DNA from 3 places in the Virgibacillus kimchii genome. Region 1 is predicted to be linked to each of the others. Evidence: riboswitches for the same ligand, from Rfam matches in the RefSeq annotation. Region 1 holds a riboswitch; each other region holds the start of a gene.
The links. Region 1 has a riboswitch for S-adenosylmethionine ahead of ACZ42C_RS13730 (DUF2292 domain-containing protein). Riboswitches for the same ligand answer to the same signal wherever they lie in the genome.
Positions count from the first base shown of each region.

Region 2: linked by a shared signal. The riboswitch ahead of ACZ42C_RS00875 (methionine ABC transporter ATP-binding protein) and the one ahead of ACZ42C_RS13730 (DUF2292 domain-containing protein) in region 1 are both predicted to bind S-adenosylmethionine.
Region 3: linked by a shared signal. The riboswitch ahead of ACZ42C_RS12300 (PLP-dependent aspartate aminotransferase family protein) and the one ahead of ACZ42C_RS13730 (DUF2292 domain-containing protein) in region 1 are both predicted to bind S-adenosylmethionine.

Region 1 is NZ_AP043951.1:2,854,023-2,865,031, forward strand. It holds gene ACZ42C_RS13685 (ArsR/SmtB family transcription factor) at 1-307, opposite strand, end outside; gene ACZ42C_RS13690 (histidine phosphatase family protein) at 556-1,137, shown strand; gene ACZ42C_RS13695 (CoA-transferase subunit beta) at 1,400-2,137, opposite strand; gene ACZ42C_RS13700 (CoA transferase subunit A) at 2,130-2,918, opposite strand; gene ACZ42C_RS13705 (CoA-transferase subunit beta) at 2,978-3,736, opposite strand; gene ACZ42C_RS13710 (CoA transferase subunit A) at 3,739-4,764, opposite strand; gene ACZ42C_RS13715 (methionine ABC transporter permease) at 4,777-5,430, opposite strand; gene ACZ42C_RS13720 (methionine ABC transporter ATP-binding protein) at 5,420-6,421, opposite strand; gene ACZ42C_RS13725 (MetQ/NlpA family ABC transporter substrate-binding protein) at 6,418-7,251, opposite strand; gene ACZ42C_RS13730 (DUF2292 domain-containing protein) at 7,442-7,588, opposite strand; SAM riboswitch class I at 7,793-7,903, opposite strand; gene ACZ42C_RS13735 (glycerol-3-phosphate dehydrogenase/oxidase) at 8,113-9,771, opposite strand; gene ACZ42C_RS13740 (AEC family transporter) at 10,156-11,009, shown strand, end outside.
Region 2 is NZ_AP043951.1:127,880-138,888, forward strand. It holds gene ACZ42C_RS00835 (3-hydroxyacyl-CoA dehydrogenase/enoyl-CoA hydratase family protein) at 226-2,625, shown strand; gene ACZ42C_RS00840 (acetyl-CoA C-acetyltransferase) at 2,645-3,820, shown strand; gene ACZ42C_RS00845 (acyl-CoA dehydrogenase family protein) at 3,891-5,675, shown strand; gene ACZ42C_RS00850 (arsenate reductase family protein) at 5,833-6,189, shown strand; gene gcvH (glycine cleavage system protein GcvH) at 6,259-6,639, shown strand; gene ACZ42C_RS00860 (toprim domain-containing protein) at 6,722-7,087, shown strand; gene ACZ42C_RS00865 (thioredoxin family protein) at 7,113-7,427, shown strand; gene ACZ42C_RS00870 (Uma2 family endonuclease) at 7,532-8,098, shown strand; SAM riboswitch class I at 8,463-8,572, shown strand; gene ACZ42C_RS00875 (methionine ABC transporter ATP-binding protein) at 8,660-9,691, shown strand; gene ACZ42C_RS00880 (methionine ABC transporter permease) at 9,681-10,349, shown strand; gene ACZ42C_RS00885 (MetQ/NlpA family ABC transporter substrate-binding protein) at 10,658-11,009, shown strand, end outside.
Region 3 is NZ_AP043951.1:2,548,502-2,559,510, forward strand. It holds gene ACZ42C_RS12270 (hypothetical protein) at 131-1,159, shown strand; gene ACZ42C_RS12275 (hypothetical protein) at 1,418-1,750, shown strand; gene ACZ42C_RS12280 (hypothetical protein) at 1,914-2,303, shown strand; gene ACZ42C_RS12285 (hypothetical protein) at 2,553-3,095, shown strand; gene ACZ42C_RS12290 (DUF4181 domain-containing protein) at 3,332-3,589, shown strand; gene ACZ42C_RS12295 (hypothetical protein) at 3,701-3,898, shown strand; SAM riboswitch class I at 4,286-4,404, shown strand; gene ACZ42C_RS12300 (PLP-dependent aspartate aminotransferase family protein) at 4,514-6,232, shown strand; gene ACZ42C_RS12305 (DUF4097 family beta strand repeat-containing protein) at 6,336-7,133, opposite strand; gene ACZ42C_RS12310 (HAAS signaling domain-containing protein) at 7,126-7,686, opposite strand; gene ACZ42C_RS12315 (PadR family transcriptional regulator) at 7,679-8,002, opposite strand; gene ACZ42C_RS12320 (SGNH/GDSL hydrolase family protein) at 8,358-9,269, shown strand; gene ACZ42C_RS12325 (YpmS family protein) at 9,275-9,922, shown strand; gene ACZ42C_RS12330 (group II intron maturase-specific domain-containing protein) at 10,007-10,492, opposite strand; gene ltrA (group II intron reverse transcriptase/maturase) at 10,432-11,009, opposite strand, start outside.

The DNA of each region.
Region 1 (11,009 bases):
CCAGCATCGAATACGTATCAATGAGATGGTTGTTAAAAATCTCCCGCGCCACATCAAGCAATTCGGTAATTGCCGGATCACGAAGGGTATACATGACTTTTTTTCCATCTTTCTGGCCAACGACAATATTTTTGTTGCGAAGTACACTCAACTGCTGGGATACGGCTGACCCTTCACTTTCGAGTATCTGCTGTATTTCATTGACACTTTTTTCCCCGTCCGCCAATAATTCAAGAATTCGAATGCGGAGAGGGTGTGCCATTGCTTTAAAAAAGTCTGCTTTAAACTGCTGCAAATCGTTCCACAACGAAATCATTCCTTTTATCTAAGACTCGTTATAACATATTCTAATATTTGAATATGTATATATTAATTATACTACAGTTTTGCTTAATTGCAACGGGGGTGCTCACCGATACCGAGGCCTTACCGGCCACCTCCAGCTTCCCAAACGGATGCCGGGTTCGTTTTCTGATTGGATCATTTCGCTATACGACAGAAGTAAAAATAGATACAATATGAGTCAAACAAAACGAGCCTAACGGGGGGACAGCCATGACAACCATTTGTTTAATCCGGCACGGGGAAACGGATTGGAATGTGGAACGGAGACTGCAGGGGATGACGGATATCCCGTTGAATCCAAGGGGTGTACAGCAGGCAGAGGCATGCAGTGCTTACCTGGCATCATCGAGTTATGACGTGCTTATTTCCAGTCCATTAAAGCGGGCGAAGAAAACAGCGGAGATTATTAATCAACAGCTGCATCTGCCGCTGCAATTGATGGATCAGTTTAAAGAGCGCTACTTTGGTGATGCGGAAGGAATGGGCTATGAAGCGCGCAGGATCGCTTATCCGGATAAAAACTACCCGAAACAGGAAAATAAGGAAGATTTCCAAGCACGGATCATGAAGGGGTTGCAGGAAGTTACCCGATTATATCCTCACCAACGGGTGTTACTGGTAGCTCATGGCGCCGTGATCAATACTATTCTTACCACCTTTTCAGGTAATGAGCACATCCTGGAAAATAACAGGCTGATGAATGGATGCATCAGCAACATTTACTTCGAAAACGAAACATGGAATGTTGAAGATGTTAATCGGACAGCTCATTTACCGAATTTTTTTCAATAGGAAAAAGCCGGCTCTTCCCGCATTCGGTAGAGCCGGTATAAATGATATACCCGGCTATAGAAGGCAGCTTCCATTATCCTCGCTGTAAATTTCCCTTCCTGCAGCTTTCTTGTTCTGGTTCCTCTTTCTAAACTGCTTTATTCCTCATCAAATTCCTGTGTCCCAGCATCGCTGTCAAGGCACTTAAGAGAATTATCCACTTCCTTTTTCCACCACAGCGCAGCAACTCTCTGCCTGGAACAGCACCTGTTTCTCCGCTCCACTAAAACTCGCTGTATCTTATGTTGCCGGGGTCAATTGTTTCCAGCAGGTTGGCCTCTTCCTCTGTAATCGGGGAAAAAGACTGAAAATCTTGATGCTTTTCTACAGTAAATCCAGTGTTTTCAACAATTTCTTCTATGGAACTGTACGGAAAAACGGAATAAAGACGCAATCTGCCATCCTTATGATCCCGCTTAAACACACCTAAAGGGGTAATTACGGAGTCCGTATTCCCTGCAGCCGTAGTCACTTCCAATTTTTCTACAAGACTATTTTTATCATGCTTTGTTTTCCATAAAATGCCCCGTTTCACCGTCGGCAGCAGCGCAGCACTTCCTGCTCCCCCCGGCAGCCTGACCTTTGGCTTGTCAAAGGAGCCGATAGCACTTAAATTTATCCGGCCGCTGCCATCAATCTGGGCACCGCCCAGAAAGGCAACATCCAGTCCTCCCCTTGCAGACAGATCGAAAATGTCTGCTAAAGAAAATGCTGCAATGGAACCTTCCAGCAAAGAATGATCTGCAGTGGAATAGTTGGAATAGCTTTGAGGCACAGCATCCACACCACCCGGGATATTCACATAGACAGCATTTTTCGCATGAAGGTTTTTTGCTAATTGAATAGCAACCGCCGGCATTGGGGAGGCAACCCCGTGAAAAACCCGCTCTTCATCTTTGATCAACCTTGCCATGGCAACGGTAATATAATCTGCAGCCTGCACTGTTTCCACACTAGACATGGGCGACACTTCCTTTCACTTTTTCCAGATATGACTCCGGATTTTTTAAGTAATCGGCTATGGCTTCCTGATCTATCCCGTAAAACGGGGCACAGCTTCCCGGTGCCGCTCCCTTTTCAGCATGGACAACGCCTTCCACGAGAAACCCCGGCACCTGGGGTTTCACTTCCCATTCCCCGGAGTCAATTACTTTTTCCGCTGTGACAATTACCCGCTCTGCTGCCTTTATCATAATCAAATCCTCATATAACGCTCCATCTATAAAAGCATTGCCTTGTTCATCGGCTATGTTCGCATGAATGACAGTTACATCCGGCTTCAGCGCCTGCACCGCTGCAGTTTCTTCATTGGTAAATGGACAGTTTACTTTACGAACGAGTCCGGTCAATTCGGGAAGCTCGCTCCCCTGGAAGCCATTAATCGGCTGAAAAGGCACCCCATAAATACTTGCTCTTAGAGCAGCAATGACACTGGCGCATGCATGCTCTTTAACAGTTACCTTTCCGTTTTGGACGCCTTTCCGGTAATTTGGTGCGAGCCCGAACATTTCAAAGCCAATATACCCGCCGTATGCTTTATCCAACACACCTTCCAATGCGAGTAAGTCGACATCAAGTGCACCAGCTGTTTTAATCACTGATATGTTTTCATTATTTTGCCGGATCAGCTCTTCCACAAAAGCGACCGGGGAGCGATGCAATGCGTTTCCTCCCAGTGCAAGCAGCGCTCCATTCGGGGAAATGGAAGCCACTGCTTCCTTTAAAGTAATTTGTTTAGACATATTGATTCTCCTTTTTTCGAAAAATATCATTCATCCTATGTTACGCAACGGTTACACCTTTACGCCAAAACTACACCGTCCGGGTCAAGGGCGTGTAATGTCTCCAATTCTTCTTCCGTCGGGTTCGGTGTGTATGTCCAATCTTCTGCAACTGCAATCGGAAAACTGCTTGCTTCCTGCACATCGTCCAATGTATAGCCTTCAAATAGTTCAAGCAGTGTCATTCTTTTTGTATCCTGGTCAAAACCATAAATCCCCATCTGGGTAATTACACGGTACGGACCTGTGTTTTCAGGCAGTCCCGCTTTTTCCCTTTCCCCTGGCCCAGTGAAGTAACCCGGACTTGTCAGAAAGTCCAGCTCCTTGACAAATTTCTTTTTGTCCTGCCGAATGAGTATAATAGTCCGTTCACATAAAGAAGCAATATCCGCACCACCACCAGATCCAGGCAGTCTGACTTTTGGTTGTTCCCAGTCACCAATAACGGTTGTATTCAAATTTCCGTATGAATCAATCTGTGCCCCGCCTAAAAATCCGTATTGAATCCAACCTGCCTGCGCAAGACTCATGACGTAATCCATCGATCCTACAGTGACCCCATTTTCATAGGTCAGGGATTCACTCACCTGAATGGGCAGTCTCCCTGTCGGTTTTCCGCCGACACCCCCGCCTTCATATACGAGCAATATATCCGTTGCCTCAGAGTTCAAGGCGTGTACAGATGCCAATAACGGCATCCCGGTTCCCACAAATACTGCCGTGTCATTTGGCAACATACGGGAAGCTGCAATAATCATTTTTTCTGTCTCATTTGCCATCGTTAACCTCTCCTTTTCGCTACTTTCGGGTATGCGGCTAATTTGTTTTCAATCTTTTCCAACTGACGAAGCACACGCACGCCGCCGATTTTTTCCAAATAATCATAATGGTCCCTGCTTCCAAATACATATTTCTCCAAATATGCCTCCACCGTTTTGTCCGCTGTGGAAGCATCCAGCCAAGTTTGCCAATGATCCTCATCAAAGGAGTAAAGCCCCGGAACCTGGTTTGGATGGGACCCGTATGGCGCCTCCACTACTGCATCAACAACAAAATAAGGAATTTTTGTTAATGCCGGATCATTGCTGATTACCTCATCATGCACAATTTCCTCGGTCGTAACCAAAACAAATTTTGCAGCATGTGCGATTTCCACGTCTTCTGCCACATTTCCATCAATCTGGCAATTACCATAACGATCCGCCCGGTGCACATGAAGAATCGCCACATCCGGGTAGCATGCCGGAAGAAGTTCTACAGGCTCTTCCGTAAATGGATCGATAATTGTTTTGGACCCGCTGTAGTGCAATGTATCCGCTCCGAGTGAGGACCGGGTTGGGTAAAAGGAAAGGCCTTTCATGGCAGCCGTAAATCTCCATTGAAATGCCGCATTGGTTGTTTCCGACAATACCTTTAAACGGCCTGACTCCACAGCTGCTCTCGCCGGCCGGGCAAGCCCGCGCACTTCATCGGCGAATCCATAGGACACCTCTGCTTTTGTTACATTGCCGGCTGCGGCCAATAACTGCCAATCATGCTGGGATCCCTTTGTGCCAATGGTTAGATCCCCGGTTTTTTGACGAATAATTTCGTGCACTGCAGCAATGGGATTTCTGACAGAACCCATGCCGCCAAATACAACATAATCCCCTTTCTTCACTCCGCTATTTACCGCCTCTTCCAGGGTTGTTAACTTCTCCTTCTTTTTCAGTGATTTATGCTTTTTTCTGAACTCCCTCATGTGATCAGGATGCTCCCATCCGTAAAGCCTTGATATATCTGTATCTTTCACGATTGTTTCCGTCATCTTTCTTCCTCCCTATCTTTTATCTACTGCTTTTGCTGTACGGTCACCAATAAACTGAATTAGCTGTACAAGGATGACCAATATAATAACCGTGGCGATCATGACTTCATTTTGAAAGCGGTAGTAGCCAAATCGGATGGCAAGGTCACCAATCCCTCCTCCGCCAACAATTCCCGCCATCGCAGAATAGCTTAATAAACTGATGACTGTGACGGTTAAACCGGCAATCATCCCCGATTTTGCTTCAGGTAAAAGGACATCTTTTATAATCAGCCACGGGGAAGCACCGCATGATTCCGCAGCTTCAATTACTCCTTTATCAATCTCTCTCAGTGAATTTTCCACCAGTCGTGCATAAAATGGCACCGCAGCAAAGCTTAGTGAGACACTGGCGGCAGTTGGGCCCATCGTTGTACCAAGAATCAGTTTGGTTAACGGAATAAGCACAACAAGCAAAATAATAAAAGGGATTGACCGGATGATGTTAATAATTGTGCCTGCAACCTGCTGCATAAATCGGTTTTCCCAGAACATCCCTTCACTTGTAACAAATAAAGCAATCCCCAGTGGAACACCAATGATAATCGCAAAGAATACAGCAATCCCCATCATCCATGACGTATCCAAAAATGCCTGCCCGAATTCATTTACCATATCAAGCGACATCGGCAAGCACCTCCAACTGATTCGTCCGCTTTGTAATATATGCAATAGTGCTGTCTATTTCCTTTTGATCCCCTACGATTTCAATAATGAGGGTGCCTAACGGACGATCTTGAATATACGTAATTTGACCATGCAAAATATTTATGTCAACTTGAAACTTGGCCAACGTTTCGGAAATAATTCCTTCTTCGGCAGATTTTCCTCTGAAGATAATTTGTACAATTGATCCCTTTCTCCCCTCAAGCAGCCGGTCAGGGAGTGACAAGGCATGGACCGTTTGCACGAATTCCTTCGTCAAAGGACTTTTCGGACCGGAAAACAGGTCATACACCTCTCCGGCCTCTACCACTTTTCCATTTTCCATGACAGCAATCCGATGACAGATCTGCTGCACGACCGACATCTCATGGGTAATCAGCACAATCGTAATTCCGAGCTTCTCATTGATATCTTTTAACAGTTTTAAAATGGATTTCGTTGTTGTTGGATCCAGTGCAGATGTTGCCTCATCACAGAGCAATACTTTCGGGTCATTGGCCAACGCCCTCGCTATGCCAACCCGCTGTTTTTGGCCGCCGGACAACTGGGCAGGGTAATGATCCGCTCTTTCACTGAGACCGACCATTTCAAGCAGCTCCGGTACACGCTGATTAATTTCCTGCTTGCTTTTTCCGGCTGCCTTCAAGGAAAATGCGACATTATCATACACCTTTTTTGAACTGATCAAATGAAAATGCTGAAAGATCATCCCGGTTTTCTGCCTTTCTTTTCTTACCTCCTTATCCGAAAGGCTGGTCATATCCTTTTGATCGATTAGGATTTTTCCCTCTGTCGGCCTTTCCAATAAATTCAGACACCGCAGCAATGTACTCTTGCCGGCTCCACTGTATCCGATGATGCCAAAAATCTCTCCTTTATGAATCGTTAAATTAACTGCTTCCAATGCTGTCACATTATCATATTGCTTTGTTACATTAACGATTTTTATCATTCAGTGCTCTCCTCCACTTCCACTTGATATGGCGGTTTCACATATCCTTGCAAGTGCTCATTGGTATATTTCAGAAATTTCTCGGATTCATAAGCTTTTCTTAATGCCTCCACAAAATCTTCATTCTCATCTTCCTTACGTACGGTTAAATAGATCAGAAAATCCTCTGAAGTCTTCTCTACATCCACCGCTTCTTCCAATTTCAAGCCTGAAGCAAGTGCAAAATTGCCATTTACAAATGCAAAATCAGTATCACCCAAAGACCTTGGTGTTTGTGCCGGATCGATTGGCTCCACCTGCAGGTCTAAATGATTTTCTTCAATATCATTTTCAGAAGCTGTAATCGGATCCGCTTCCTCATGAATCGAAATCCAGCCGTAATCCTCCAGCATATGAAGAGATCTTGCCAGGTTCACCGGGTCATTCGGCAATGTCACCTTCATTCCTGCTTCCACATCCTCAAGCGAAGTATGTCTTTCTGAATATAAGGCAATTGGTGCTGTCGGCACTGCAAAAGGGACAACTAAATCCATTCCATGGTCTGCATTGAAGTTGTTCAAATAATTACGGTTCTGGTATAGATTGGCATCAATTTCCCCCTCATTCAGCGCATTATTCGGTTGAATATAGTCGTTAAATTCCACGACATCAATGGAATAACCTTCCTCCTCAAGAATGGGGATAATTCCTTCCTGCAGTTGATCACTGTAAGGGCCTGCTGTTGCCCCTATTGTTATTTCCTTGCCTTCCTCACTTGCAGAAGTCGAACCACATGCAGCCAAAGCGACACCTGTTATGAATAGCAATAGGCAAATGAATGTTTTTCTCATCTAATAAACCTCCTGGTCAGCTTCAATTTTTGTTATTGGTTATGCCTGATTTTTCCTGGGACAGATATACTGGGCCGAACAATTTTTTGCATCTATTAAGCTATTAAAAAAACCTCTCACATCACTAAAAAGCTGCATAGCAATTCAGTGATACAAGAGGCCTCCAGTTGTCCGGTCAGCTTCTGTTTATTTAATTGGAAAACCGCTGTTTTTCAATCCGGTTAATTTGTACAATTTTCCCTTCATGAATCGTAATATTGATCTCTCCAAACCGTAAATCTTTCAGCGCATTTGTAATTATTTCATATTTCTCTTTTTCTTCTGTACCCTTCTTCACCTTCTGACTCACATCCTCACCCTTTCTTAAGCAGTATTCCAATTACAAGCAGCACTTTGATGAATGAGCATGTATTTCCGCGCAGCCTCGCCTCCCTTGAACAATTATACAGAGGGCTCAGTACTCACTTGAGGAAGTACCACATGAAAAAAGACCCCTTAATATATAAGAGGTCGAAGCATTACAGCATATGTAAGCAAAAACCTCTTATATCTCAGATAATATAAATCTGTTGGATTTGGCACCGTTTGAAATTAAAATCAATGGTTGCCGAGGTTTCACAGGGCCAATTCCCTCCACCTCTCTGTATAAGAGTTTTGAAATATTTAAATTTAATATGATGCTGTTTATTCTATCGGTTTCATTTTTAGTTGTCAACTGGGGATTTGCATTTTATTTTTTCCTGTACACTAATAATCCCGCTTTCATTGCTGTTAAAACTTCCACCCAGAACGAACTAAAAAAAATAAATAATACCCAAATAACATGCAAACTATTTTTAGCGAAGGAACCCGACTCTATTTTCATTCTTCAACCGGATGCTTTGCCTCATAAAGAAACTGATCCAGTTCCGCTTCATACATCTCCGACTGTTCTTCCGTCCAATTCAGCATTACCTTCATTTCTTCCATTACCGCGGCTTTCTCCTGGTTGACCCAGTCAACATCGAAAAATAATGCACCGGTGCGGCGGATGAAAAAGTCTGTTGGTTTGCAGGCTCCTTCGTATTCCACGCTGTAATGCAGCATGGCATAAGTCAGCGGCTGCAAACGGCTGTTTTTCACCTTTCCTTGTTTATATAACTCATAAAGCATGGGTGCATTCGAACCATAAAATTCTGCTATAAACCTGGCATCCTCTTCCGCAACGCCCGCTTCCACACCCTCTTTTACCTTTTCTTTCACGAAACCGGGAAAACCATCCGAACCGCCGACTTCCCCGCCGGATATCGGCAACGTTTTGGTGCCGGAACTGCTGAGCTGCTCCTTTCCTGTTTCCATTCTTTTCGTCACCGCATTTACCACACTCTCCGCCATCTTTCTATACCCTGTTAATTTTCCACCGGCAATGGAGATAAGGCCTGTGTCGGAAATAAAAATCTCGTCCTTACGGGAAATTTCAGAAGGGGACTTCCCTTCTTCATGGATTAACGGACGCAAACCGGCCCAGCTTGACTCTACGTCAGAGTCAGTAAGGTTTAACCCGGGAAACATAAAATCAATGGATTTTAAAATATAATTACGATCATTTTCCGTCATCGCTGGACTGGCAATATTTTTATCATATTCCGTGTCTGTTGTTCCGACATATGTTTTGCCATCCCGTGGTATGGCAAACATCATTCTCCCGTCCGGCGTATCAAAATAGACAGCCTGCGTCAGCGGAAAACGCGCCTGATCGAAAACCAGATGGACACCTTTGGTTAATTGAAGGGTCTTTCCCTTTTTCGATTGATCCAGTTCCCGGATGGTGTCCACCCACGGGCCTGCAGCATTAACAATATGATTGGCCTTTACCTCGTGTATTTTACCAGATAACTGGTCCTCCATTTCCACCCCGGATACGGTGCCATTTTCATATACGAGGTCCGTTACTTTTGCATAGTTTAATGCAAGTGTCCCATGTTCGACCGCTTTTTTAAGCACTTCAATCGTCAGCCGGGCATCATCCGTCCTGTACTCCACATAATAACCGGCTCCCAGAAGTTCCTTATCTTTTAAAAGAGGCTCCAATTGCAATGCCTCATCACGACTGAGCATTTTCCTCCTTTCCGACCGTTTTACTCCTGCAAGGAAATCATACACCCGTAATCCCACATTTGTCATAAAAGGACTGAAGGTACCACTTTTATAAAAGGGAAGCATCATCCATTCCGGCGTGGTCACGTGCGGGCCATTTTCGTATACGATGGCACGTTCCTTTCCAACCTCTGCTACCATTTTGACCTCAAACTGCTTCAAATAACGCAGGCCTCCATGTACCAGTTTCGTAGAGCGGCTGGAGGTGCCGGCAGCAAAATCCTGCATTTCAAGAAGTGCCACTTTTAATCCGCGGACACTCGCATCCAGTGCTATTCCTGCCCCGGTAATCCCCCCTCCGATAATGATGACATCCAAATCGCTTAATTCCATCCTGTTTAACGTATTGCTTCGATTTCTGCTCGATAGATACAATGCATTCATCCTTTCTTCAATATGAAAAAATACAGTGCCGGCTCTTGCCAACTCTCTTTCTGCAAGTAATTTTGAACCAGCGGAAGCTTTTGTTAAAAATAGTTTTTATGATTATGCAACAAAAAAAGAACACAAGTATACCTTCCCCGACGAAAGATAGACATTGTGTTCTCCTAAAATCTCCACAAAGATAATTAACTTTTCATTTTATTTTACGCTACATTGTCGTATTTGTCCATAATTATCAGCCAATTTTCATCATACATCATACTTACTCTGTGAACTTGTATAAAATCTCTTCCCGGTCCGCAGCGTAAATTCTTACGCCTGTAAAAAGGTACCTTCCTTCTTCCTCATTCATACGATACTTACAGAATGAAAGGAGAGAAGGCGATGCTGCCCACAAGTGAATTTTTACAAGCAATGATTCCCCTCTATCTCATGGCACTCATTGGATTTGCAGGCAGAAGAATGGAAATTCTCCCTTTGCATGCAAACCAGGTCATCACCCAGCTGATGCTGTACATCACTTTACCGGCACTGATTTTATATTCATTGAACACCACGTTGTCCTCCGGAATCCTCACCGATTTTGCCTGGCTCGTTACGATGTCCGTCTTTATAATTAGCGTATCTGTTTTGGCCGGCATATTGCTAAGGAGAAAGGCTGCGCTATCTATCAGCCGGAAAAACGTATACGAAAGTTTAATTGTTTTTGGAAACCAGGGTTTTATTGGTTTTGCCATCAGCTATATATTAATGGCAGAACAAGGGATTATGTACTTAACACTGTTTAATATTTGCTACTTAATATTAATTTGGACGTATGGGATTTTCCTTTTTACGAGAGATGATCCGAGCATAAACTGGAAAGCTTTGTTTCTCAACCCCGGTATTCTGGCTACCCTCGTTGGACTGGGCATGTTATTTCTCCCTTTTCAATGGCCGGCGACTCTATTAAGCACATTTGAAGACGTGGGAAAAATGACAATACCGCTATCCATGATACTTATCGGCAGTCTTCTTGCAGAAATCCGCTGGCATTACTTACGGCAATACAGTAAAAATATTTACATTTGGATTGCAGCAGGATGTAAATTGCTCCTGCTTCCATCATTTTTGCTTGTTTTCTTCTTTCTGCCTGTTCCATTTCCTTTAATAGTAATTGCCGTGTTGACTGCAGCCATGCCAAGCGCTCCCACTATTTCTGTCTATGCCAAGAAATACGGCGGTGATGCTTCTTTTGC
Region 2 (11,009 bases), 1.5 Mb from region 1:
AAAAGACCCAAACCTAATAAGTGCAGTATATATCGGATACCGAAGCTGTTGGTTTTCTCTTTAACTGAAATTAAATCAATGTGCTTTTAAAAATAATTGCTCTTATTTATTGCGAAAAATCGTCGGATAATTTATAGTAGTGTTATAGACAGATAGGAAACTATCTTTATTTTTCGCAATAAAAATGAATGAGGATTCATTCAAAATATGATTGGAGGATAAAATATGACTCGTTCCATCAAGCGTGCTGCTGTTCTGGGGTCAGGTGTCATGGGCTCTGCCATTGCAGCTCACTTGGCCAACACAGGCATTCCGACATTGATGCTTGACATCGTACCAAAGGAACTAACGAAAAAAGAAGAGAAACAGGGGCTGACTCTGGAAGACAGAAAGGTTCGCAACCGTATAGCCGAAGACAGCAAGAAAGCATTGTTAAAACAAAAACCAAGTCCAATCACAACGAAGAAAAGTCTGGAGCTGATTACGACAGGAAACATGGATGACGACATGGAAAAGTTATCTGAAGTGGACTGGATCATTGAAGTCGTTGTGGAAAATCTGGACATTAAGAAAAAAGTGTATGCCAGTGTGGAAGAACATCGGAAAGAAGGCACGATTGTCAGCTCAAATACATCAGGGATTTCAGTAGAAGCAATGGCTGAAGGGCGATCCGAGGATTTCCGCAAGCATTTTCTCGGTACACACTTTTTCAATCCGCCCCGCTATCTGAAATTGCTTGAAGTGATCCCGACAAAAGACACGGATCCGGAAGTCTTGAAATTTATGAAAACCTTTGCAGAAGATACATTAGGCAAAGGGGTCGTTGAAGCGAAAGACACACCGAACTTTATCGCAAACCGCATTGGGACTTATGGCCTTCTCGTTACAGTAAGGGAAATGCTGAAAGGAAATTACAGTGTAGGCGAGGTTGATTCTGTAACCGGCCCGATGATCGGCCGTCCAAAGAGTGCTACATTCCGGACACTGGATGTAGTTGGTTTGGATACCTTCCTCCATGTTGCAAAAAATGTGTATGATCAGGTGGAAGGCGACGAAAAAGAAGTGTTTGATGTACCGGAATTCATGAAGACAATGAATGAGAAAGGCTGGCTCGGCGCCAAAAGCGGGCAAGGGTTTTTCCTGAAGAAAAAAGGAAAAGACGGCAGTGTCATTTATGAATTGAATCCGGAATCCTTGGAATATGAAGACCGCAAAAAACTGAAAACCAGTGCAACTGAAGCAGCCAAGCAGGAAAAAGGATCAAAACGCAAATTGAAAACACTTGTATCCGCAAAAGGTGATAGAGCCGGAGATCTTGTCTGGTCTGTCATCAAGCCGGCACTGATTTATTCCGCTGAGTTAACAGGGGAAATAGCCGATGACATACTCTCCATTGACCAGGCAATGAAATGGGGATTCGGTTGGGAGATGGGACCGTTTGAATCCTGGGATGCCATTGGCTTGAAAAAATCAGTGGAGCGTATGCAGAAAGAAGGAGAAACGGTACCCGAGTGGGTGCTGAACATGCTGGAAGCAGGCAATGAATCCTTCTATAAACAGGAAAACGGAAATGTGTATTATTACGACCAGGGTGAATATAAGCAGCAACAGTTCAATCCGAAAGAAATCAATCTGAAACGCTTAAAAGATACAAAAGGCGTCATTAAAAAGAATGCCGGAGCCAGCATGATTGATCTTGGAGACGGGGTAGCTGCTGTGGAGTTCCATTCCAAGAGTAATGCGCTCGGCCTGGATACGATGCAAATAATCAATTATGCCATAGAAGAAGTGGATAAAAATTATGAAGGACTAGTCATAGGAAACCAGGGGAAAAATTTTACTGTAGGTGCCAACCTGGCATTAATGTTAATGGAAGCACAGGATGAAAATTTCTTTGAACTGGATATGGTTGTCCGTCAGTTCCAGGACATGGGAACAAACATTAAATATTCCAATAAACCTGTAGTTGCTGCGCCATTTAATATGACGCTTGGCGGCGGTGCGGAAGTTTCCCTGCCGGCAGCGGCAATTCAGGCTTCACCGGAAACCTATATGGGACTCGTTGAATTTGGTGTTGGATTAATCCCGGGCGGTGGCGGAACAAAAGAACTCTATCTGAAAGAACTCCGCAATCTGCCGCAGGGAATTGATTTTGATTTATCCAAAGTTGCGAATGATGTATTTGAAAAAGTAGCCATGGCGAAAGTATCCACGTCAGCGGAAGAAGCCCGTGAAAATGGCTTCCTGGACGCAAATGACGCCATCAGTAAAAATCCGGATCATCTGCTTCATGACGCGAAGGAAAAAGTATTGGCACTGGCAAAAGCCGGATACCAGGCACCGCAAAGGGAAAAAATCCCTGTTGTTGGAGATGCGGGCTATGCAGCCATGCTGCTTGGAGCAAAATCACTTCAATTCAGCGGATACGCGTCAGATCATGATGTGAAAATAGCCGAAAAGTTGGCATATGTATTATCAGGCGGTCGTATAAAAGAGGGGACCGTTATTGACGAACAGGTAATGCTTGATTTGGAAAGAGAAGCGTTCTTAAGCTTAATCGGAGAACCACTTACACAGCAAAGAATGCAGCACATGTTATTAAAAGGAAAACCATTACGCAATTAATAGAAGAGGGGGAAGAAATGTGAAGGAAGCAGTAATTGTTGCAGGAGCAAGAACCCCTGTAGGCAAAGCGAATAAAGGATCACTTGCAGACACACGTCCGGATGATTTGGCCGCATTGACGATTAAAGAAACACTAAAACGTGCTGACAATTATGATGGAAATATTGATGATGTTATTATCGGCTGTGCCATGCCGGAAGCGGAACAGGGAATGAATATGGCACGCAATATTGCCGGTCTTGCCGGACTAAGAAATGACGTGCCGGGAATTACGATTAATCGTTATTGTTCATCAGGCTTGCAAAGTATTGCTTATGCAGCCGAGCGGATTATGGTCGGAGCCAGTGATACGATCATCGCCGGGGGAGCAGAATCGATGAGCCTCATCCCGATGGGCGGTCATGTAATTAAACCAAATCCAACGCTGGTTCAGGATGCCCCCGGGTACTATATGGGAATGGGGCATACAGCGGAAGAAGTGGCAAACCGCTTCAATATATCAAGGGAAGATCAGGACAGATTTGCGGCGCAAAGTCATCAGCGTGCGGCGAAAGCGATGGAAGAAGGCAAATTTAAGGATGAGATTGTACCTGTGGAAGTAACCCAGCGTGTTATTGGTGAGAAGAACAAGATGCAAGAAAAAACATCCCTGTTTGAGATGGACGAAGGGGTACGTGCAGATACCACACCGGAAATCCTGGCAAAACTGCGACCTGCCTTCCATGCACAAGGGTCAGTCACTGCAGGAAACTCTTCACAAATGAGTGACGGAGCAGGTACAGTATTGGTCATGGACCGGGAAAAAGCAGAGGGCGAAGGATTAACACCACTTGTGAAATTCCGTTCTTTTGCAGTAGCTGGAGTAGAACCGGAAATTATGGGTGTGGGCCCTGTTGAAGCTATACCAAAAGCATTGAAGATTGCCGGTCTGGATTTATCGGACGTTGGTTTGTTCGAGCTTAACGAAGCATTTGCTTCCCAATCTGTCCGAGTTATTGAAGCATTGGACCTTGATACGACCAAAGTAAATGTTAATGGCGGAGCTATTGCACTTGGCCACCCGCTTGGTATGACAGGGACAAAATTGACATTGACTCTGATCAATGAAATGAAACGACGCAATGAGCAGTTTGGTGTTGTTACGATGTGTATCGGCGGAGGAATGGGTGCTGCCGGCGTTTTCGAACTGCTGTAAACCTATGAAATTATTAGCTTGAAAGAATAGTAATTTTAAAAATTACTCCCAATGGAAAGGAAAGATAAACATGAGTGAAACAAAAGATAAATTATTCAAAGGCGGAGGGTTCCTTGTTGAGGACTTAACCGGAGAAGATGTAATTACACCGGAGGATTTTTCAGAAGAACATCATATGATTGCCAAAACAACAGAAGATTTTGTTGCCGGGGAAGTTTTACCCAAAGTGGACAATCTGGAAAATCATGAATTTGAGCATTCTGTTGATCTATTAAAGAAAGCCGGAGAACTGGGGCTGCTAGGGGCAGATGTACCTGAAGAATATGGCGGACTGGGTCTTGATAAAATCAGTTCTTCCTTAATCACCGAAAAATTTTCCCGTGCAGGCGGTTTTTCCGTCACCCACGGGGCACATGTTGGCATCGGTTCCCTGCCTATCGTATTCTTTGGTAACGACGAGCAGAAAGAAAAATACTTGCCAAAGCTGGCAACAGGTGAACTACTGGCAGCCTATGCGCTGACAGAGCCAAGTTCAGGCTCCGATGCCCTTGGGGCTAAAGCAACAGCCAAACTGAATGAAGCAGGTACCCATTATATTTTAAACGGGGAAAAACAATGGATTACGAACTCTGCGTTTGCAGACGTGTTTATTGTGTATGCAAAAATTGATGGTGAGCATTTCTCTGCATTTATTGTCGAGCGTGAGTTCCCGGGTGTTTCCACTGGACCGGAAGAAAAGAAGATGGGAATTAAAAGTTCTTCCACCCGTACCCTGGTGCTTGAAGATGCAGAAGTACCTGTAGAGAATCTGCTTGGTGAAAAAGGCCGCGGCCATATTATTGCATTTAATATCCTGAATGTAGGTCGCTATAAACTTGCTATTGGTGGTGTTGGCGGTGCCAAACAGGGAATTGAATTAGCTACCAAATATGTCAATGAGCGTAAACAGTTTGATACGCCAATCTCCAGCTTCCCATTAACACAGGAAAAGCTGGGAACGATGGCAGCGGAAACGTATGCCAACGAGAGCTCGGTATACCGCACCGTAGGTTTGTTCGAGCAGCGTATGGGGGCCTTGACAGATGAACAATTAAAAGATGGACGCGAAGTAGCAAGAGCGATTGCTGAGTATCAAATCGAATGTTCCATGAATAAATATATGGCGACAGAGCTGCTCGACTATGTAGCGGACGAAGCAGTTCAAATGCATGGTGGGTACGGATTTATGCAGGAATATGAAGTGGAGCGTATGTACCGTGATTCCCGTATCAACCGGATCTTTGAAGGAACAAACGAAATTAACCGTCTGCTTGTTCCCGGCACACTGCTGAAAAAAGCAATGAAAGGTGAACTTCCTTTATTCGAAAAAGCACAAAGCCTCCAGGAAGAAATCATGATGATGATGCCAGAAGAAGTAGGAACAGAAGCGTTGGAACAGGAAAAACATTTACTCACTAACGCGAAGAAAATTGTTCTTCTCGGTGCAGGGCTGGCAGCACAGAAATATATGAAGAAAATTGAAAACGAACAGGAAATCCTGGCTAACCTGGCAGATATGGTGGCAGAAGTATACAACATGGAAGCAGCCATTCTGCGCACGGAAAAAGCGATCGGCAAATCCGGCGAAGACAAGAATAAACAGAAGTTACTATATACACAAGTATATGCACAGGAAGCATTTAATCGGATTGAAGCAGATGCGAAAGAAATCCTTATCGCTGTAGAAGAAGGAGACTCACTAAGAATGATGCTTTCTTCCCTGCGCAAGTTGACACGTCATACACCAACAAATGTGATTGCGAAGAAGCGTGAGATTGCTGCGAAGATTATTGAAGAAGAGAAGTATGTAGTTTAATAGAAGAGATTACACAGGATCCTTGTCCTTTTCAGGCGAGGGTCCTTTTCTATTTATTCCAGTATTATGCAAAACGCATGATGAACAGTTGAATTTGTAGAATATGCCTCTATATATTTGGTATAATAAACGTGGATGAGACAAAGGAGGGTCGATTATGGCACTTAAATTTTACTGGTATCCCAAATGCGGTACATGCAGGAAAGCAAAAAAATGGCTGGATGAAAATGACATAGCATACGATAGCATACATATTGTGGAGAACCCGCCGTCTCAAAGTGATCTTGAAGACTTTATGGCAAAAAGTGGTCTGCCTGCCAAGAAGTTTTTTAATACGAGCGGCAAAAAATACCGGGAATTAAACATAAAGGATAAAATAAAAGATGCAAGCATGGAAGAAATGGCGGAAATATTGGCATCGGACGGTATGCTGATTAAGCGGCCAATTGTTACGGATGGGGAAAAGGTAACTATTGGTTTTAAAGAGGAAACATTTGAAGAAACATGGCTTTAGAAAAAGAACTGGATAAACGGCTGATTAATTAGTATAGTTGAAGTATGATTATTTATTGGAGGGATTGACATGGACACACCGAAAGATCTATTGTACTCAAAAGAACATGAGTGGATAAAAAAAGAAGGAGACAAAGTTCGGATCGGGATTACGGATTTTGCCCAGGATGAGCTTGGTGACGTAGTATTTGTGGAACTTCCCGAAGTTGGAGACGAGCTGGAACTGAACGAACCGTTTGGAAGTGTAGAATCGGTAAAAACAGTATCCGAATTATACGCACCTGTCAGCGGCACTGTTGTGGAAGTCAATGAAGAGCTGGAGGATAGCCCGGAATTTGTGAACGAGTCACCATATGAAAATGCCTGGATGGTTGTTGTGGAACTATCCCAAGAGTCTGAATTGGATGATTTGCTGTCAGCGGAAGGCTATGAAGCAGAAATAAGTGAATAGTTAATTCATCGGTAACTACCTGGCTGGCGTTTACATGTCAGCCTTGTTTTTATTACTTATTTAGTAGGAGTGCTATGTCAGCATGATGAATGAGTCGGAAAAAATCATTATTGTGGAAGGGTTGACAGATAAAAGGGAGCTCGATAAAGTAATTGCCGAGGATCTTACGATTATTTGTACGAACGGTACACTTGGGGTGGAAAAGTTTGATGAACTTTTGGATGAATATGAACTGGATCATAAAGAAGTCTATATTTTGACAGATGAAGACGAGCCGGGTATAGAGCTCCGCAAACAGCTGGCACGGGAACTTCCGCATGCGGAGCATATTTATGTGAGCAGTGAATACCGGGAAGTTGCAACAACGCCCGGGCATGTTTTGGCAGCAGCACTTTTAGGTAAACACATAAAAGTGGATCCTTTTTTTCTGATTGACAGGGAATACTAGAAACTTAAAAGCAAAGGTGATTTTTTTGAAACAAGCAACATTAGAGGAACTGGAACAGAATGATTATTTATTATATATTTATACCCCTTTTTGCGGTACATGCAATCTAGCCAGATCCATGCTGGAAAAAATTGAATCTGTCCATCAGGAGGATGTTTTTCATGAAATGAACGCCTCTTTTTACCCGGAATTCATGCAGGAAAAAAAGATAGAAAGCGTGCCTTGCCTGCTTATCAAAAGAGACGGCAAGATACAAGAAAAAGTGTATACCTTTTATTCAATCCCCAATATTTATACGTATTTATATGAGTACAGACCGGAGATGTTTGCGAAGAATTAGCAGGTATTGTCTAAAAAATCCCTATACCTTTTTTTAATTTCTGCTGTAGACGGTTACAAATCGTGGTAAAATAAAATCAGCAGATAAAAAGTGAGGGAAATAAAATGAATCAATACCGAAGTGATTCAGTTTCCATTGAAGAATACTTTCAAATACGGGAAAACTCTGATGCTTTATTGGAATATATTGATGGGTTTATTTACATGTCGCCATCTCCTTCTACCAAACATCAACGTATAACCAGAAAACTGGAAGCCAAGTTTGGCGTTTTTCTTGAAGGTAAGTCATGTGAATTATTTCATGCGCCATATGACATTGAATTAAAAAGCGAAGAAATAGAAGATTCCAAAGTTGTCATTCCCGACATTAGTATAATTTGTGACAAGGCTGGTTTTACGGATGCCAGATATGTCGGGGTGCCAAATCTGATTGTGGAAATTCTCAGCAAGTCCAATCAATCACATGATTTGATTACAAAATTAAATATCTATATGAACTATGGTGTAGAAGAGTATTGGATTGTTAATCCGATGCTGGGTACCATAACTGTATACACGCTTAATGATGACAAAATGTATGAGCAGCATGACATAAAAACAAATACTGGAGAAATCACCTCTAAATTTCTTGAAGGTTTCAAGGTGGATATTGCAAATATTTTTAAAGATTAAATATGGCTCTCCGCTATTTAGTGTTGAGAGTACAGTCAGAAAGTAGAATCAAAGTCGATTTGACATGGAGCCTCTGCGGGCATGAATTATGAGCCAAGCCGCCAAGCATTAAGGAATGTTGGCTCACGCATTCGATGTTATCATGCCCGCTTCTCCAAATAAAATCTCCTATTCTAACTTCGATTCCCATACTAAAGAGCGAAGAAGATTAAATATTGTTTAGCGTAACCTAATATAAAATCCTGTGCAATAATTACTGGGATTGGATGTACAAATTTATTTATTTTTACGACAACAACTACTGATTGACACTTATAAGGAATAGTGCTATTATACTATTTATCATCCGAAATAAAATGTTCATCTCTTATCCTGAGCGGTGGAGGGGCTGGCCCTGTGAACCCGCGGCAACCTTCAAATCCTGAATTTGAAAGGTGCCAATTCCTGCAAAGCAATCGCTTTGACAGATGAGAGAACGTAAAGACCGATTATTGCGTCTTTCTGTTCTCCGGCAGAAAGGCGTTTTTGATTTTTTGGCCGAGATAAGTTAGGGGGATTACTGTGATATCCATCGAAGGGTTGAGTAAAGTATTTGCTTCAAATAAGAAAAAAATAACGGCTGTAGATGATTTGACCCTTTCGATTCATGAAGGTGAAATCTTTGGTGTCATTGGCTACAGCGGGGCGGGAAAAAGTACGTTTGTCCGCTTGCTTAACCGTCTGGAGGAGCCTACCGGCGGACGGGTAGTCATGGGCGAAAAGGAAATCACTGCATTAAACAGTAAAGAGTTATGCCTTGCCAGACAGGATATTGGCATGATTTTTCAACATTTCAATCTGCTTTGGTCCCGGACAGTGGAGGATAATATTGCTTTTCCGCTGGAAATAGCCGGGATTTCCAAAGCAGAGCGCAAAGAAAAAGTACAAAACCTTATCAATTTGGTTGGTCTTTCCGGCAGGGAAGAAGCATATCCTTCCCAACTGAGCGGCGGGCAAAAGCAGCGGGTCGGCATAGCCAGAGCTTTGGCAAATGACCCAAAAGTATTGCTGTGTGATGAGGCGACTTCTGCACTTGATCCGGAAACGACCAATTCCATTCTGGATCTGCTCGTGGATATTAATGAGAAGCTTGATTTAACGATTATATTGATTACCCATGAAATGCATGTTATTCGTAAAATCTGTAACCGGGTGGCGGTGATGGAAAATGGAAAAATTGTCGAGCAGGGTGATGTGCTCGATGTTTTCTCCAAGCCAAAGCAATTGGTGACAAAGAAATTTGTGGAACAGGTCATGGGGACAAATGATGAGGATGAGAGCATGGACTACCTGCTTCAAACATATGAAACAGGCAAAGTCGTCCGTCTCCATTTTGTCGGTGAAACAACCAATCAGGCCTTGATCAGCCAACTGGCCAAGCAATTTGATATTGAAATTAATATTTTGCAGGGGAAAATTACGCAAACCCAGGCTGGCGCATATGGAACTTTAATTGTACAGCTGGAAGGAAATGAAGAAGAAATAAATAAGGCTGCCCGTTTTATTCAGGAAGATACCTCTGTGGAAATGGAGGATGTCGGATATGATGGATAATTTCTTTTCCAATCTGGATGCCCAGGACTTGATTGAAGCAACTTATGAAACACTTTATATGACCATTGTTGCACTGGCAGGTACGCTCGTTCTCGGGATTATGCTTGGTTTACTGTTATATATGACAAATAAAGGCGGAATTTGGCAAAACAAGTATTTAAATATGATTACAGCTACTATTGTAAACGTATTTCGGGCAATTCCATTTATTATTTTGATTTTGTTATTATTTCCATTTACTAATTTACTGGTAGGAACCCTTCGCGGGCCCACTGCTGCTTTGCCGGCATTGATCATCGGGTCGGCACCGTTTTATGGGAGACTCGTGGAAATTGCTTTAAAGGAAGTGGATAAAGGTGTCATTGAGGCAGCAAAATCCATGGGGGCAAAAACTTCCACCATTATATTTAAAGTGCTGCTCCCCGAATCCATGCCTGCACTTGTTTCAGGCTTAACGGTGACAGCCATTGCCTTAATCGGCTATACTGCTATGGCCGGTGCCATCGGAGCAGGAGGACTTGGAAACTATGCTTATTACTTTGGCTTCCAGCGCAGGGACTGGGACATCGTGCTTGTTTCTACCATTTTGATCGTAATCATCGTGTTTCTGTTCCAGTTTATCGGTGATTTCATTACGAAAAAACTGGATAAACGTTAGAGACTAAAGGTGGAAATGCCCGTTTAGCGACGTATAGAGTGGACTGAGCCGCAGGAGATAAAGGAAACACGACAACGAAAGGAGTCGATGTTGACCAATCGGACGGAGGTGAAGGAAGTCTGGGACTGCGGTACAGTCGTTCCTCGCCCCACCGTAAAGACCCGCTATCGCTGGGCATTGGAGCTGGACGTGGCTAAATACCTTTGCCAAATTATCCAAAGCTTACAAGTTTTATAGTATGTTGAATAATGAATAATTAGGTGAATCCTATTTATCATAAAAAACACATCAAAGGAGAAGAATGACTTATGAAAAAAATACTAGTATTTTTATCTGTTCTATTAATATTATTCCTGGCTGCCTGTGGAGGAGATTCCGAGAATGACACCACGGAAAATGGCGCAGCTGATGATGCGGATACAACCGAAGATGAGGCAACTGAAGAAACAGAACCTGTGGAAATTACCATAGGCGCCTCCAGTACACCACATGCAGAAATCCTTGAAGAAGCGCAACCCCTGCTTGAAGAAGAAGGTATTACATTAAATATTGAAGAGTATCAGGATTATGTCTTTCCAAATGATGACTTGGCAAGTGGAGAACTGGATGCAAACTATTTTCAGCATATCCCCTATTTAGAACAGACGGTTAGTGATACAG
Region 3 (11,009 bases), 310 kb from region 1:
CGTGGCTTCAACAGCAACATTTAATTTTATTGTATAGTTACTCAATCCCTATTTAATACTGTAAGAACTTAAAAAAAGTCAAATAAACAATCAGATGAGTCTATAATAATACTATACGAGGTGGATTACCATGAAAAAGAAATCTAATATAATTATGATTACTTTGATTTTACTGTTCTTGCCTTTCACTGTTGCTAATGCAGGGTCTCTAGATCTTGAAACTATTGAAGGAAATGCATTGGATAAAGGTAACTTTAATGAAGAGAATGTAATTGAGGTTGACTTTGATTCTCCAAATTCAGATGAGGTCAAATTAAATTTAACACCTGACTTTAACGCAGATTTTGAAGATTTATTGGATCAATTAAAGAATCAAAGTGAAGAATATAGTAATCTAAAAAATGAACTCACATCAAGTGAATCAGGTCATAAAAATAATGATTTAAAAATACAATTAAAAAATGAAGAAGATAAATTAGAATCTATAGCAGAACACCTTCTTTCCTTACGCTATACAGATGATAAAAATAGACTAAGACAGCATATTATTGATATAGCAATGGGTGAAAATTATGAGCTTGACAACGCAAGCGATCCATACGTACTCACCATGGGAGTGAGTTCAAGAGCTAATACCGGTAACTATGCATTTGAAGACTCAACTTTATTTGGTGATACAAATTATAATCATGATTTACAAAATAATACATCAGGAGTCCAAACTACAGAATTCTATCTTCCTACTACTGCAAATGTACATTCAGGTGCTTATATACTAACACAAGAAGGGAATAGCGAGGAACCTGCATTATACCCAGATATAAGCTGGAGGGCCTTGACATTTAATGGTACTTGTCGTACAAGCATACAGGAGGATAATTCCACTGCGGGATTTAATATAAGAAATATTTTTTATGACGTGAGTTCAAATACCGCATATTATCATGAATATCTTAGGGATTATTGTACTACATCTGGACAATATAAAGAGTTTGACGAAGGTCCACATAGAGTGACAATGCCTGAAATGTTAATGACAGCAAACCATTTATATTATATTTATATGGATTCATTTGCCGAAAGCTTTTTAGGTAGTGCTCGTGCTTTGGATGGTGGTCTTGGAACTCGTTGGGAAGCCATTGATATTATCTTTGACTAGCTGAGAATCCGAAGAAAAGAACTCTATTATTTGTTATGAAAAATTTAGTGAATCATGGATTTTTTAAATACTAATCTCATTTTAGTATCTTTATTAAAAAATCTACTATCTAAAATGTTTTTAACTTTAATTACCTTCGTACATGAAAATTATACGTAGACAGGTATAACGATGGGGAGGTAGTCGCTTGTCGCCTAGTCGCCTCCCCAAATCAATGATATACTATAGGTACATTTTTTTACTTTAAGGAGTTGTATTATGTTTTTATCGTTGTTTATAGAAATTGCTCCTGCTTTACTTTATTTAATAGGAATCATTATTTCTGTACAGGGTAGAAAAGCTGGCTCTCCTATTTATAAGGCTACATTTTGGTTTTTCCTAATATTTTTGATAGACAAAGTTAGTTCCTATATTTACATTTTATATTCAGATGAACTTATTTTTTATTTGCAGGAGTTGGATATCGTTGTATCCACAGCTTTTTTTTATTTATCTTTGCCAGTTGAGTTATTAAAACTTCTAGCTATTTTATTACTTGTTATTTCTTTATTTAAATCGCTTAAGAGACAAAATGTGAATAATTCTAAATAGAATACGCAGGGCCTTTTTAGGCGTTATTTTTCAAACCTTTTGTTCATCCTATTTCGATCAAAATATCGAGGCAATGTAACTTTTCACAAAAATATGACCTTTATTTTTTTGTTAGCAAAACTAAAAGAAGGGTACATCGCAAAAAACTCTTTCAAAATAACCGTTGACAATTGCAGATGATGTTGAAATCTTCAATAGATCAGAAAATGTAGATGGTATTTTTTGGAGTCGAGAGTATGCTGGTATTACCAGTGGTAACATTTTAAGTAATATCGGAAGAGCCATTCTAGTTTGGGTTGAACCAGGTAGTAAAATCTTTTCATCATACGAAGCGCTCACTGCGCCTACAGAAACAGAAACTGGTAATGACACATATACCTATTACGACACTGTCGAAGGACAAGAAACTGCATATGGAGAAGTGATTGATGAAATTGGATTATTTGATTCAGGAAGTCTAAGAAACAACAATGATTATTTATTGATAATGGCCCAAGGTACAAATGTTGATCCAATTACACAAGGGTTTAATTACACTATAGTATACCAATAATAAAACGTTAACTCGTCCTTTTCAGAAGCCAGAGGCCGAACTGGAAGAAAATCTGTAAAAAGGGAATACTAACCTAAGCCCTTCAACATTAATTTTTTTGGGGGGCTTAAATTTATTTTATATTGTATCTCAATCTTCTTAAGCCGTTTATTGATCTGATAATGAAATATTATACCCTTCTTACCTTTTAATCAACCGTATGTAAGACTTATGGCAAAAGTCAGGACAGACATACAAGGGAGGAAACTTATGAGCAAGAAAACCTTTCTTTTCACCACTGGATTTATTATTGTTATTGTTGCTGTAATAATGACAAATTTTTTATCAGAAGAAAATGAAATGATTGTAAAACAAGAGGATGTGGAACTTAATATACTAAACATTGAGCAGCTGGATGATAATAACTATTACATAACTGCCGAAATAATAAATCATAGTTCTTTGGCTTTAGAAGAAAATCATATTTTTATAAATGAAGCTTATAATTTTTCAGATGATCACAATCAATCCACCTCCTCGTCAACTAATGAAATTAGCTCTTCCGCGACCGAACATGCAAATGAACAGAAAGAAACCAACGTTGCGATTGAGATTGATGAACAAGACGGTACTTTTAATCAGGTACTAGCGAATAACTCTGTACAAATAGGAATAAATTTTGAGTTTTTAGAGGATGATTATGAGGCAATACTATTGATTTTCCGTAGCGATGCAATTCGAAATAGTAATAACGTCGTTCAAACATACTTTACAACTTTAATTGAAGCGGTTTCAATTAATGAAATAAACTAAAAGGATTAACAAACTTATAGAATTCGGTCCACCATAAATTGTTGTATTTTTTCAAGTATTGGATGTTAATATTTAAGAGGGATAATATGATCTGGTTAAAATTCGGAATAATTATATTAATTATGGCTATCATTATCACTATAGTTAAACGTTTATTAAGAAAAACGCTCAAAATAGAGAAAGTAAGAAGAAAGCCTTTTTCATATAATCATATAAACGAGTTGTATAAAAGTTGATTGGGGTTAAGGATTATCACTATGATTATCCTTTTATTTTTCCTTGGGTATGTAATAAATAATCCTAATATTTCAATTTACCTAATTGTTATTGTAGTAGTCCTTTTAAGCGTTTGTGATTACATCGTAAGAGCATTTTTTGAATGGAAATACGCAGAAGAACCAAAACAATTCATTTTAACAATAACTGAAATGCTTTTGGTCGTAATTGCTACTGTAATCGTTGTTAATTATAACTTGCTTGGTCTTACATTATAATTTAATCTTTTGAGGTGTCTTGGCTATCTGGAGAGAAGCAGAACAGGCTTAATCTACTATCGGGCAAATACTTGAATAAAGTTTATTGTTATTGAAAGGGGGAAATATAAAATGAGACTAATCCTTGGGACAATGTTAGGATTTTACATCTTAAATTTTTGGATTTTCCCTATAATAAATCAGGTTATCTTCCCTTGGGGAGGGGTTGCCGAAACCCACCTACAACCTATTTATTCGGGAATGATATTACTCGCTGGGCTAATTGTTGCTTGTACAAAAATTTTATTAGAGAAAATAAAAGATTATTGAGCGGAGTAACAAGCATGAAACTTAAATTTAGACCACTTATTAATGTAGTTTCATTTATAGTTATTTTCCTGATTTTATTCCGTATAGTCAACTACATAGCGGATCTATTTTTTTATGATAGAGCCCTCTCCTTCTTTATAGGTTTAATTTCACTTATATTAGCGTTTGTAATTTCATTTATTCTTAGCAGAATCGTAACTGATTGGCTGGAAGACTTGGCTAAAAGAGATTAGTTGATCAGACTTTTATGTAACATCCGCTGTCGAGCCTCGTTATATTTCTTCAAATTTATTCGGAAAGAGTACATCGAAAAAAAAACCTTTCAAAATAACCCTTGACAAACCCGCAACTTTAATCCTATAATAATCGTAATCTAAAAAATTAAATCTCTTATCAAGAGCGGTGGAGGGAATAGGCCCTGTGAAGCCCGGCAACCTGAAGGCAAGTAATACTTGCTTTTTACGGTGCTAAATCCTACAGATCAAGTCCGATCTGGAAGATAAGAGGAGGACCGGTTACATAACACCCTCTTCTTAGGAAGAGGGTTTTTATATTTAACTCGTCTTCCTCCAGATAACTTTAATTAAAAACAAACAACTCAAGGAGGAATTTTTCATGTCTCAATTTCATTACCAAAAACCAGAAACAGTATTACTTCACGGTGGCCAGGAAGTGGATCCTACTACAGGTTCCCGGGCGGTGCCAATCTATCAAACGACATCCTATGTTTTCCGTGATACGGAGCATGCACAGAATTTATTTGGACTTGCAGAACCGGGTAATATTTACAGCCGGATCATGAATCCTACCGTCGGCGCTTTTGAAGAGCGGGTGGCTCAACTGGAGGATGGGGTTGCTGCGGTAGCTACAGCTTCCGGAATGGCTGCGATCACCTATGCCATTTTAAATGTGGCTAAAAGCGGCGATGAAATCATTGCCGACAGTAATCTGTACGGCGGAACGTATAACCTTTTCGTTCATACATTACCGCGCTATGGCGTAAATGTAAAGCTCGTCGACGGCACAGATGTTAACGCCATTGAAGCAGCCATCACCGATAAAACAAAAGCAATTTTCGGGGAAATCATTACAAACCCAAGCCTGTACATTTTTGATGTGGAAAAGGTGGCGGAAGTTGCCCATAAACACGGTATCCCTTTAATCATTGACAACACATTTGCCCCACTTTCCAAACCAATTCACTGGGGTGCGGATATCATCGTTCATTCCGCAACAAAATGGATTGGCGGACATGGTACGTCCATTGGAGGTGTAGTAGTTGATGGCGGCCGTTTTGCCTGGGACAATGGAAAATTCCCCGGATTCACCGAGCCGGATGAAAGCTATAACGGACTTCGTTTTGTCGATGTAGGTCCAGCAGCCTTTGCCACCAAATTACGGGTACAGCTGCTCAGGGATACTGGTGCATCATTAAGCCCGCAAAATGCATTTCAATTTTTACAAGGGCTGGAGACACTGCATTTACGTATTGAGCGTCACAATGAAAATGCACTGGAAACAGCGAAATATCTAAAGAAACACCCCGCTGTTGCATGGGTGAATTATCCCGGCCTGAAAGAGCATCCATCCCATGAACTGGCGAAAAAATATTTACGTGGCGGTTTTGGCTCCATTATCACGTTTGGCATTAAAGGCGGCAGAGAAGCAGGAAGAAAATTAATTGACAATATTGAGCTATGGTCGCATGTAGCCAATGTGGGTGATGCGAAATCGCTGATTATCCACCCTGCTTCCACAACGCATCAGCAGTTAAATGAGGACCAGCTGGCTTCAAGCGGGGTAACAGAGGAACTTGTACGGCTCTCTGTCGGCCTGGAATCAATACAGGACGTTCTCTATACACTGGATCAGGGAATTGCCAAGGCAACCGGTGAAGAAGCGGTATTCGAGGTATCAGAGGAAGCAGCTTCCAACTGGTTATTCTCCTCTCCATTTGACCGCAGTGAAGGCGCACCAAGGCAAAAAGTGATTGCCGTGGCAGAAGCTGACAAGGCCGGAGAAACAGCAACCAAACTGGAAGCATTTGGCTTCAAGCTGGTATCCATCGGGGAATCGGAAGAAGTTTCCGGCATTGAAGAAGTGGACCAGGTAGATGCTGTATGGGTCAATGGCGCAAAGCTGCCGGCAGGTACGATAGAACAGTTTATTAATAAGCAGGGCAAAGTTCTTTTAGTGGAACAGCCTGAAGGACATGAGGAAACCATCGACCATGCACGCGCAGCGGGGATTACAGTAATCACCGGGAAAAATCCGCTTGATGAAGTAAATCGCCTGCGTGGCGGACAGTCATCGACCGTGGTTGCCGGGAATTAGAATGTTAATACGGAAGGCATACACCAGTGTAGATTGGTGTATGCCTTCTTTATTGTTACTATGAATGATTGATATAATTAACACAGGTTTTTCACAAGAAAGGCTATTTATCTATCGTTATCCTTCCATTATTTGTCCGCAATTTTATTTCGTGTTCCCCGTTTCCAATCACTGTATCCCAATCTGTGTTTCCAAAGACCGTGATCCTTCCGTTATCCGTCCGGGCATCAATAACCGCATTTGTTGGTTCCTTTTCCGTCTTTACCGTGATTTTGCCATTATCTGTTTCCATGTTAATATCACGATCCAAATCATCAGCTGTAAGTGAAATAGCCCCATTATTGGATTTGCCTGTGACATCCCCTTCCACATGGTTCAATTCAATTTTACCGTTGGACGTTCTTACATCGGCAGCCACCGCCATAACCCTGTCTAATACAACACTTCCATTATCCGTTTTTGCCTGTATTTCATTAATTGACAGATCCTCAGCCTGAAAAGCGCCGTTATCCATCTCGGCAGTGAGAGATTCATACCTTTTATCCGGCAAGTATATATTCAGTTCCGGTGAACCTGAAAAGGGATTAATGCGGAAAAATTTCCTTTTCTCTTTAATCTGGATCATTAAAGTACCCTCATTTGTTTCGATCGAAAAACTGGGTTCCTCCCCTTCTGTAACTATGCCTTCCAGATTAAGTCTGACTTGTTTCGTATCTGCCGGAAAAATATTTACGCTTCCATTGTCGATGTGAATATCGATTCTCTCTATATTTTCCCCATCCACTTCTCTTTCCGCTGCCAACGTCATTTCATCACTGAGGTTGAAAGTAAAAATAGCTCCGATGACGCCAACAGCGATTAACAATAATGCCAAAAGGGTCATTTTTTTTACATTACGCATGCTTCATCCCTCCTTTTACAAGTTTTGCATTAAAACGCAAATAACGTAAAAACCATTTGGAAAACAGCTGTGTCACATACAACATCCCGAGCAAGAGAAGCAACCCTGCACCTAAAAGCGCAGTGGAAGTAAACAGATCAAACCATAAAAATAATTCCGGTGAAATAATGGCTTGGATGAGTACAAGCGGCAGGGAAATGATAAATGCGAAAGCGGTAATCCATCCGGCAAAAACAATGCCAACCAGTGCAATGAATGGACCGAGTACAAAAACCAAATTGAAAAAACCCAACCCTACCGTTGCCCAGACTGCCCGAAATATATTTCCCACGGAGGAAGACTCCTCCACCTGGTCGAGATAATAAGCAGCCTTCATTTCCTTGGCAATGTGTTGGGGTGAACCCAGTGACTTTGATATTTCTTTCTCTGTTTTCCCCGCTTCTCTTCCAAGGGAAAAATGCTCTTGAAAATCCGCCAAAATATCTTCCTGTTCTGTTTCAGGCAACTTTTGCAATCCTGCTCTCAACTTCTCTGTAAATTGCTTTTCATTCATTCGGTTCACTCTCCTTGATCACTTCATTTACTCCAGCGGAAAACCTTATCCATTCTTCACGCAGTTGGGTTAAGTAATCCCTTCCTTTTTGTGTAAGACGATAATATTTTCTTGATGGTCCTTCTTTCGACTCCTGAAGATAGGTAGTGAAGTATTCCTCCTTTGCCAACCTTCTTAGCAATGGGTACACCGAGCCTTCCGATATGGCAATTCGCTCGGAGATTTTTTGCACAAGCTCATAGCCGTACCGGTCTTTCTGCCCCAACAATGCCAACACACACAGTTCCAGAACACCCTTTTTAAATTGTATGTTCATGTTCCGTACTCCTTCTTTTTTTACTACTATACATTATATAGTACTGTATTAATTATTATACACAAACTACTATATAAAGCAAGGTACTGAGCAATATTAATTTAAAAATTTTGAATTGAGGGGTCTGACCCCTTCCATGTTTACACTTCAATACTTTTGGAAAAATTATAAATAGTACGGTGCAAAATGTTGATTTACATACCTTAACTCAACGGACATCCCATCCTCTTGATGTTTGACGGAATTTTCCGAATTGTGGGGTCTGACCCCTTTAAAAAATCCTTTCTAAAATTGGTTATACGTGAGACAATAATGGGTATGAGCATATACTATTAACAAACATCCAGGTGTGATTGTGTTGAAAAAGAAATTGTATTTGATTGCTGTTATTGTCTTTGTATTAGCTGCTGCAGCATTATTATATTATATAAGTCAGCCCTCCGTGGATTTTGAAAATGTAAGCCTCGAAGTAGAAGAGGAAGATTCCGTCCCTGAAGATGAGGAAAATCATCAGATGGAAACGTTGGAGGATGAGCAGGAGGAAGAAGAGGAGCAGGAAGAAGATATACAATCTCAGTTACCGCGCCCTTTGTCAGAGGCTGTACATGCAGCCGTTGATTTCTTTTCCGGGAGAACCTTGCACATCTTGGCCCTTGGTGATTCTCTTACACAAGGAGTGGGAGACAGTCGTGGTCAGGGAGGCTATGTAGGTCTGCTGGAACGATCCATTAATGCGGAAGAAGAACTTGCCTATTTTGAGAACTTAGGCAGGCGAGGTACCCGCAGCGACCAGCTGCTGCAAAGGCTGGAAGAACCGGAAACAGAAGAGGCAATAACGGATGCGGATATTATTCTTGTTACAATAGGAGCAAATGACGTCATGCGGGTGCTCAGGGAAAATATTACGGATTTGGATATACAGGATTTCCTGCATGAAAATGGTCTTTATGAAGATAGGCTTTATAATATCTTTTCACAAATAGAGGACATTAACAGTAGAGCGGAAATTTATTTGATTGGTATTTTCAATCCATTTGACAGGTACTTTCAGGAAATTCCCGAGTTGAATAAAATTGTAGATGAATGGAATAAATCCGGCGAAACTGTTGCAGAAGATTTTGATGCAATAACGTTTATTCCTATCGAGGATTTATTTGATGATCATGATGATGATTTGTTTGCAGAAGATAATTTTCATCCGAATGATGAGGGCTACCGGAGAATTGCCCAACGTGTCCTTGACTATTTAACAGATGAAGAAGGATGATAGACATGCCGAACAGGGCAGATAAAAGAATGAATAAATATAAGTGGAAGCGGTCTTTTTTTATCCTGCTTGGCTTTAATATATTGGTACTTCTCATTGTGATTGGGCTGATTTTTTGGCCTGTGTCCGAAACGGATTATTCCACATTCCAAACTGACATAACGGAGGAAAGTTCAGAGTTTGTCGTCAGAACAACAAAGGAAAATTTAAATGAACTGGTGAACGCCTATATAGATCAATTATTAATAGGAAGTGACCATCGCTACCGGGTTGAACTTGATGAGGATGTTCATTTAATCGGGGAGCTGCCCGTGTTTTCCTCCACGGTCCCTTTATCCGTCCATTTTGAACCGATTGTACAGGACAATGGTGACTTGGTCCTTCAGCAGCGTTCCATTTCCGTTGGTCTCCTGGAATTGCCAAACCAGCGCATTATGGACTATATGGAACGCTATTTGCCGATGCCGGAATGGGTGAGTATAAATCCCGCAGAGGAAGAGATCTACGTTGCTGTAACCGACATGGATATTCGCAGTAACTTTGTCGTTGGTGTGGAAAATATTGATCTGGAAGGGAACAACCTGGCTTTTAAAATCAATGTGCCTTACCGGACCCTGGGGATCGATCTCAATGGATTTGAAACCGGACAATAAATGCCGATATCGAGTAGGTGACTAACCATTAATTGGTTAGTCGACCTCTCACACCACCGTACGTACGGACCCGTATACGGCGGTTCAACCTTTTAAGTATCGTGACTCATAGAGTTGAGACATGTCTTTAAGTCCCCATTTTGTGAGTCTTTCTTTTGTTATGGCACGATGGATGATGTCATTCTTCGATGCTCTCCAATATCCTTTACGGGTATTAGATAGTTTCATCGCATCATCATGGCTTATCCCATATTTGCGGAGCATCTTATATTTCGTGCGTACACGCTTCCATCGTTTCCAAATTAATTGTCTTAATCGATGATTTAGCCATTGTTGTAAATCTTTGATGAATGTCTTCATATTTGATATACCATAGTAATTAATCCAACCTGTTGTAGTTTGATTTATTTTTGTGATTATTTCCCCGAAAGTTCCTGGTCGTTTCCGACTGGTTAGCTTCCTTAACTTATCTTTGAACCTTTGTTTTGCCGACCTGCTAGGCCGGCTACCTACTTTCCCATTAGATTCTGTATGTTGAATCCGAGGAAAGTAGCCGATGTTGCTCCACAAACTTTGCTTTTCTTTTGGTTAATAGTTAGCCCTAAGTCTTTTTCCAAGAATTTAGTGATACTTTCCATGACCCTTTCGCCGGCACGCTTGCTTTTAACATAAATAACGAAATCATCCGCATATCTTATAAAATGGTGGCCCCGTTTTTCCAGTTCTCTGTCCAACATATTAAGGTAGACATTTGCTAAAAGCGGGGACAACGGGCCGCCTTGTGGGGCACCTTTTGTTGTTTCAATATAAACATCTTTATCAAGGATGCCGGAACGCAAAAATTTCCATATAAGTTTGAGGACTACTTTATCTGGAATAAAGTATTCAAGATAAGCCCTTATCCTTTGGTGATGGATGGTGTCAAAGTAGCTTTTCAAATCGCAATCTACAACGGTTCGGTAACCCTCTTCATAATATACTTGTGCTTTCTCAATGGCTTGATGTGCATTCCTTCCTTTACGGAATCCGTAACTGTTGTCTGAGAAATGTGGATCAATAATTGGGTCAATGACTTGAAGAATAGCTT